Regions from separate parts of the Enterococcus sp. JNUCC 77 genome, predicted to be linked through region 2. Evidence: riboswitches for the same ligand, from Rfam matches in the RefSeq annotation. Region 2 holds a riboswitch; the other holds the start of a gene.
What was found. A riboswitch is a leader RNA that binds a small molecule or an ion and turns the genes downstream of it on or off. The one in region 2 is predicted to bind magnesium.

Region 1 (3,428 bases), 1.2 Mb from region 2:
ACCGTGTGGCCTTTTGTTTGTAAATTTTCAATAATCCGAGCTTTTTGCATTGGATTTAATTTTGCAAATAAATTAGTTGTATCACCAGCAATCTGTAATTCTTGATCACTCATTCGGTCAACTTCAGTACCTAAAACATATTTACTGGCATCAATACCTACGTCATTACAAACTTTTTGGGCTACTATTTCATTGTCACCTGTTAAAACTTTGACGTTTACTCCATGTTGATGCAAAGAATCAATTGCAGTCTTAGCAGATTCTTTTGCTGGGTCTAAAAATCCCATAAAACCGATTAAAGTCATATTTTTTTCATCACTGCTACTATAAATTGCATCACTATGGACATCTTTTTTGATTGCCACCGTGATTACTCGCATACCTTGACGATTCATTTTTTGGTTTACTTCTTGCAATTTTTCTTTTAATTCATCAGTTAAGGGTAAGATTTCTCCATTAATCTCTACTTTATCGCAGACAGTCGCCATCTCTTCAACCGCACCTTTTGTGATCATTAATTGATGATCATCTGCTTTAATCACAACTGTCAAACGACGACGTGAAAAATCAAAGGGTATTTCATCGATTTTTTGGACTGTTTGATAAGGTAATTGCTGTTTTTGTTCTTCATAGTAATTAATCACTGCAATATCCATTAAGTTTTTCCAACCAGTTTGATAAGTTGAGTTTAAAAAAGTTAGATCTAAAACTTGGCGATTTTCTTCCCCTAAAGGGTTCAAATGTTCAACTAATACCACACGATCTTCTGTAATCGTACCGGTTTTATCAGTACACAAAATATCCATGCCACCTAAATTTTGAATCGCAGCTAGTTCTTTCACAATCACTTTTTGTTTAGACAATGTCAAAGCACCTTTGGCCAGATTTGAACTAACAATCATTGGAAGCATTTCTGGCGTTAAACCAACTGCTACGGCAATTGCAAAGAAGAAAGCACTGCTCCAATCTCCTTTAGTAACACCATTAATTAGTAAAACTAAAGGGAATAAAACCATAATCATCCGTAATAGCAATTTACTAACTTTCGTCAAACCAATGTCAAAACTTGTCTTCCCACGTTTGGCTGTTGCATTTTTAGCAATGTCTCCAAAAAATGTTTGCTGCCCGGTTTTTAAAATAATAGCTTTGCCTTGACCACTCAAGACATCTGTTCCCATAAAAACTAAATTTGATAAATCTAGGGCAGTTTCCTCACTTATTTTGTTGTGGGCACTATTAATAAATTTTTCAATCGGCATTGATTCACCCGTTAACGAAGATTGATTAACGAACAAATCTTTGGTCCAAATCAAAACTGCATCAGCAGGAATCATATCACCCGTTGCTAAAGTTAGGATATCTCCAGGAACAATTTCATCCATTGGTATTTCCGCTGTTTCGCCATTTCTTGTAATGGCAGAGGTATTTTCAATCAATTCTTTTAATTCAATACTGGCTTTTTGGGAACGGTATTCTTGAATAAAAGTGATTAAAACACTCGCTAAAATCATAATAACCATTACAATTGCCGCTTGAAAATCTTTAGTGGCAATTGAAACAATCACTAACAATGCTAAAACATAAACAAAAGGATCGTTAAAGGCTTGTAAAAACAATAACCAAGCAGGCGTCGGTTTTTGTGCAGATACTTCGTTGGGCCCATATTCTTCCAAACGCGTTTTTGCATCTTGATTTGACAAACCTTTTTCAGAAGTCCTTAAGTTTAAAAATAAATCCCGATCAGTTAATTGTGCTAATTTTTTTAGTTCTTGGTCCTTGCTGATATTTTTGGCAAGGAGATTTTTCTTGCTCATCATAATAATTCCTCCAATTTCTTATTCTCTTACTCGGATGTTCGTCAAGATCCATCTTCCTCACCACCTTTCATTGTCAGACACAAAAAAACGCACACTCAACAACAAGCATGCGGAAATAACCTCAATCATGTCATCGTTGAGCTTTAGCACTATAGGGCGTAGACAAAATTTGTCAGCTACGTTAAACGTCACCTTCACGATGGCATCTGTTAGACCAACTCGGAGTCTCTCGATTCCTTTGCGGCAGTAGCTTATGTCCATATAGGAGCCTCACCTAACAATATTTATATTATTTAATAAAATAACTATAAATTGAAAATCTGTTTCTGTCAAATCATCTAAAGTTATTTTTGAATTTTTTTATCTTTAAGAAATTGATCAACTGCAGTATTTGGTTTTTGTGAAAAATAATCAGCAAATTTTTGACTCCAGATTTTTGTTTCTCTGGCTTCTGCAAATTTGTCCATCGTTTCATCATATTTTTCAATCACTTGATAGTCATAATCTTTAAAAGTGTCATAAAATACAATAGCTTCTTCGGGTAAACGTGGTTTTACTTTCATTTCAACAGTTGGTTTACCAATGCTCATTCCAGCTACTGGAAACATATAATCGGGTAGATTTAATAATTGGCTAATTGCATCAATGTCTTTGCGAATACTTCCTACAATAACACTACCCAACCCGAGGGATTCAGCGGCTAATGTTGCGCTATTCATGGCTAAGGCTGTATCAGTCACCGCAGTCAATAATGGATCAATTCCTTCAATTATCGGGAAATCAACCTCATATTTATCAGCGACTTTTTTTGAACGATTTAAATCAGCAACAAAAATTAAAAAAACAGAGCTTTTTAGCATGTGGGGATTACCTGGATTCATTGCAACTAATTTTTCTCGAATTGAGGAATCTTTTACCACAAAAATACTGTAGAATTGTCCATTCATCCAAGTTGGCGCCTGTCTTGCAGCTGATAAAATCACCTGTAATTCTTCTTCCGATAGTTGATAATTCTCATCGAAATCACGGTACGTACGACGGGTTTGTAATAGATCTAGCATTTGATTATTCATATTGACCTCCTTCATTTTTGTTTCAATTGATCGGTGATTTGTTGAAATTTATTAAAAAACACTGCCAAATTTTCTTGATTTAGACGAGTGTAATTAATCCTAAGGGACATCGTATCATTACTAAATAAAAACGCCGGAGCTACCAATAATTGTTCATCTAAAAAAAGTTCCCAATCTTTTCTCGTTAATTTTTTATTTTTCCAGGTTAAATAAGCATACAACCCACCTTCAATCGGTTCAAACTGCCAATCATTTGATAAAAGCTTTAATTCTTTTTCAAAATCACGAGCGCTTTGTTTTAAGGTGTCTACTAAATTCTGCTGCTTTTGATTAAAATAAGGATCCTTTAATGCAGTGCTGGCAACAACCTGTGGAAAAACGCTTAAAGAAAAATCAACCATTTGACGTGCTTCGGCTAAACGCACAATCAAATCACGATTTGCAACAATCCAACCAATTTTCAAAGATGAACCAAATATTTTTGACAAGGAACCTAAGTGAATGACTTCATCTGGTGCAAGTTCTTTCAAGGACGGCG
Region 2 (3,428 bases):
TCTTTTTTGTTCAGATTACTGCCATAGGAGACATTCAAAAAAGTAAGCTTTTAGAATTGAAACTACTGACTAGATTTCTAGAGATCTCTTATGGGTGATAATTATGGTTTATATTATTTTAGAAGATAGAGATTTTTGCGAGATATAATATTTAAACAAATACCCAAGGCAAAAGATAGGATTAAATAACTAGTTCCTCCATAACTTACGAAGGGTAATGGTACTCCTGTCATAGGAATTAATCCTAAGACGCTTGCGACATTGATACTAGATTGGATAAGTATCAGCGTCCCAAATCCAATAAGTACTAAGCTCAGTTGCTGATCTTTGCATTGAATGGATTTCTGAAAAATCCTTAAGCAAACTACAAAAATTAAAAATAAGACAAATATAGCGCCTAGCAACCCCAATTCTTCACTAATAATTGAAAAAATAAAATCTGTCTCTGCTTCTGGTAGATATCCCTGCTTAGTAAGACTATTGCCTAAGCCAAGTCCTAAAAAACCACCATTATATAAAGCATAGTAAGAATTAGCCATTTGATATCCGTATCCATGCTCATCTAAGAAAGGATTGTGAACTATAGAAATGCGATTATAAGCATGAGAAAAAAATGTTGGCAACAAATTGTTTTCGCCTAAAATTAATACAATAGTGGCTATTAAAATTATCCCCATTAAAAATAAGCCTATCCCTATTATTCCTTTTTCAACAGGAATTGCTGCCGCCCAAATGATTACTGCGACTATCACTATAATCATAAATGCTCCAGAAATTTTAGGTTGCAATAATACTAAGCCAGTAGCTAACCCTGTAATAATAAATGGTTTAGTCAATTTTACATTGGTAATATTTTTATTTTTAAAATAACTTGCTAAATATAAAATTAGAAATATAACAATGATTTCAGATGGTTGAAACTGAAATCCCCCTATCGAAATCCATCTCTGTGCGCCATTGACAGTTACAGCAAAAAAACCGACTTTTACCATAATTAAAAGGAGAAATGAAACTATTAAACCTCCCTTAATAAAAAGTGGGTGTAGCAAATACTCAAGCTTTATAAAAAAGGTTACCCCTATTATTGTCAAACTTATTATAATAAATATAAATTGCCGATATAATAAGCTTAGCGAGTATTCATCTGTGACCATCAGTCTATAAGAACTGGCACTATAAATTTCTAAAAGCCCAATTACAGATAAAATAAAATATGGAACTAAAATAACAATGTCAATTTTTCTATTCTTGATCATTCAATTTCTCCTCCTAAAACGATAGTTAGGTGGAATTGATAACCAATTCTACAAGTAACCCAAATAAAAAAGGCCTAAAACCTTTTTTGAACAGATTTTGACCTTTATAAGGTTGTCTCATCGTTCGAGTTTTAGCACTATGCAACGTAAAGAAAAAATATCTTAGTTATTTGAAAAAGCCTTAATTCGACAATTCCTGTTTGACCCATTGGTATCTTTCGATATTTCTGGGCAATAACCTATTTTTACATAGGAGCCTCACCTAACAAGTTTATTTAATTGCGTTCATATTAATTTATTTCTTTTGCCGATACAACGAATTGGAAAAATCTTAAAAAAAAGCTGATAAATTCTTATTAATTCTTTATTTAATCGGCTCTCCGTCAAATAGTGTTGCAAAGGGTTTTTATTTTTATATTAAGTTATGCTTTTCTATTAATTGCTATTACAATAAAATTTTTATTTTTTAAAAAAACTGGATATGGAATAAAAATTATAAAAACATAAATAAATGATCAAATAATAACAAAAAATGTTCTACAGACTTTAGATATATAACTGGTAATAACCATGAACTTGTTAAAAGATGAGAGTAAAGTAGTGACAATTCAGAATATAAGTGACCAAACAATTGATGATGTAAAATTCTTAGCAAAATTAAGTAATCGGAACTGTTTTACAGAATATTGAAGAACGTGAATGCATTCCCGTCAAAGTAAGTAACCATTTGTAAATATTTTTTTGGTGGACGGAAAATTGTTTTTTTCAATATATTCATTATTCTTTTCCAATAATACGATTGAAATAATTAAAAAAAAAATAAACTTACTCAAAATGATTGAAAGCAATACAACCTTAATTCTATACTTTTGGCAGTTAGATAAAATAACCTTGTTAGGTGAGGCTCCTATCCAAATATAGGCTATTGCGCAGAAATGTCGAAAGACACCAATGTGTAAAACAGGAATTGTCGAATTAAGGCTCTTCTAAAGATAGCTAAGAGAAATCTTTACGTTGGATAGTGCTAAAGCTCAGACGATGAGAACCGATTGATGTACTGTTTGCTTTTTTAGAAAGTAGCAATTGCTTATTTACGATCAATGCTGGCTTAGTCTCCTCTTTCAAGGAAAAAAGAAAGGGATTCTCATGCAAAGATCAGAAAAAAAAATTCCACGTTACACCATAACAACCATTTGTTTTACTTGCCTCACGCTATTAGTGGCTGCCAGTCCAAATTGGTTTCAACAAATAGACGAGGCAATCTATCACATCAAATGGCAATTAAATACGTCACTTTTAACGATTATCAATCTGATGGCGAAAACAGCAACGATTGGCCCAATGTCCCTGTTCTTCTTGTTACTTATGATTTATCTTTTTCAGAAAAAAGAAAAAGTTCTTGCCTTTTGGGCCGTTAGTAACCTTTTAATTGTAGGCTTTTTAGGGAGCGTCTTTAAACATATTATTGGTCGAACTCGACCAGATTTAGGTGCTTTAGTCGATCGAAGTTCCGCGAGTTTCCCTAGTGGGCATTCTCTGTTGGCGATGTGCCTTGTCTGTACGGTTTTTATCACTTTAACTTATCTTAAAGTTGAAAAAGCTAAAGGGATAAAAATTTTTTTAGTTGCTTATCTTGTTCTGATTGTTTTAGGAAGAATCCTTCTCCGCGTTCACTATCCTAGTGACGTAATTGCGGGTATGCTTCTAAGCTATAGCTGGGTAAACTTTTCGTTCAGTGTTGTGAATCAACGTTATTTACAAACTTTCGCAGAAGAAGACATCACGCAACGGAGTAGACGACATCATCGTAAAAGAAAAAGTTTACTCCTAGTGTTCAGTTTGACTCTTTTATTTTTAGGAACTCTTTCTATATCAGCTTACGGCGTCAGCATGTATCATAATTTAAAAAAAACAGCGAACACAATGTATAAACCACGAAAATCGTCAACTAAAAGTCCAGATTTGGCTAAAGGTGAACCTGTAAGTTTCTTAATTATGGGAATTGCGAATGATTCAAAACGGAAGACTGATTATCGCTCCAATGCTTTAATGGTGGTCACGGTTAACAATCAATTAAAAGAGACAACCATTACTAGTATTCCGCGAGATTATTATGTAGAAATTGCAGGCACTGATGGAGAATATAATAAAATCAATGCAGCCCACGTTTTC

Region 1: it holds a riboswitch for magnesium, as region 2 does, so the genes downstream of both, mgtA (magnesium-translocating P-type ATPase) here and ACVWNY_RS12195 (FtsW/RodA/SpoVE family cell cycle protein) in region 2, are expected to answer to the same signal.

What each region holds. Positions count from the first base shown of each region.
Region 1 is NZ_JBTHIG010000001.1:1,257,927-1,261,354, reverse strand. It holds gene mgtA (magnesium-translocating P-type ATPase) at 1-1,814, opposite strand, end outside; M-box (ykoK) riboswitch at 1,940-2,106, opposite strand; gene ACVWNY_RS06270 (nitroreductase family protein) at 2,162-2,890, opposite strand; gene ACVWNY_RS06265 (aminotransferase-like domain-containing protein) at 2,902-3,428, opposite strand, start outside.
Region 2 is NZ_JBTHIG010000001.1:2,506,692-2,510,119, reverse strand. It holds gene ACVWNY_RS12195 (FtsW/RodA/SpoVE family cell cycle protein) at 114-1,256, opposite strand; M-box (ykoK) riboswitch at 1,366-1,533, opposite strand; M-box (ykoK) riboswitch at 2,140-2,306, shown strand; gene ACVWNY_RS12190 (phosphatase PAP2/LCP family protein) at 2,403-3,428, shown strand, end outside.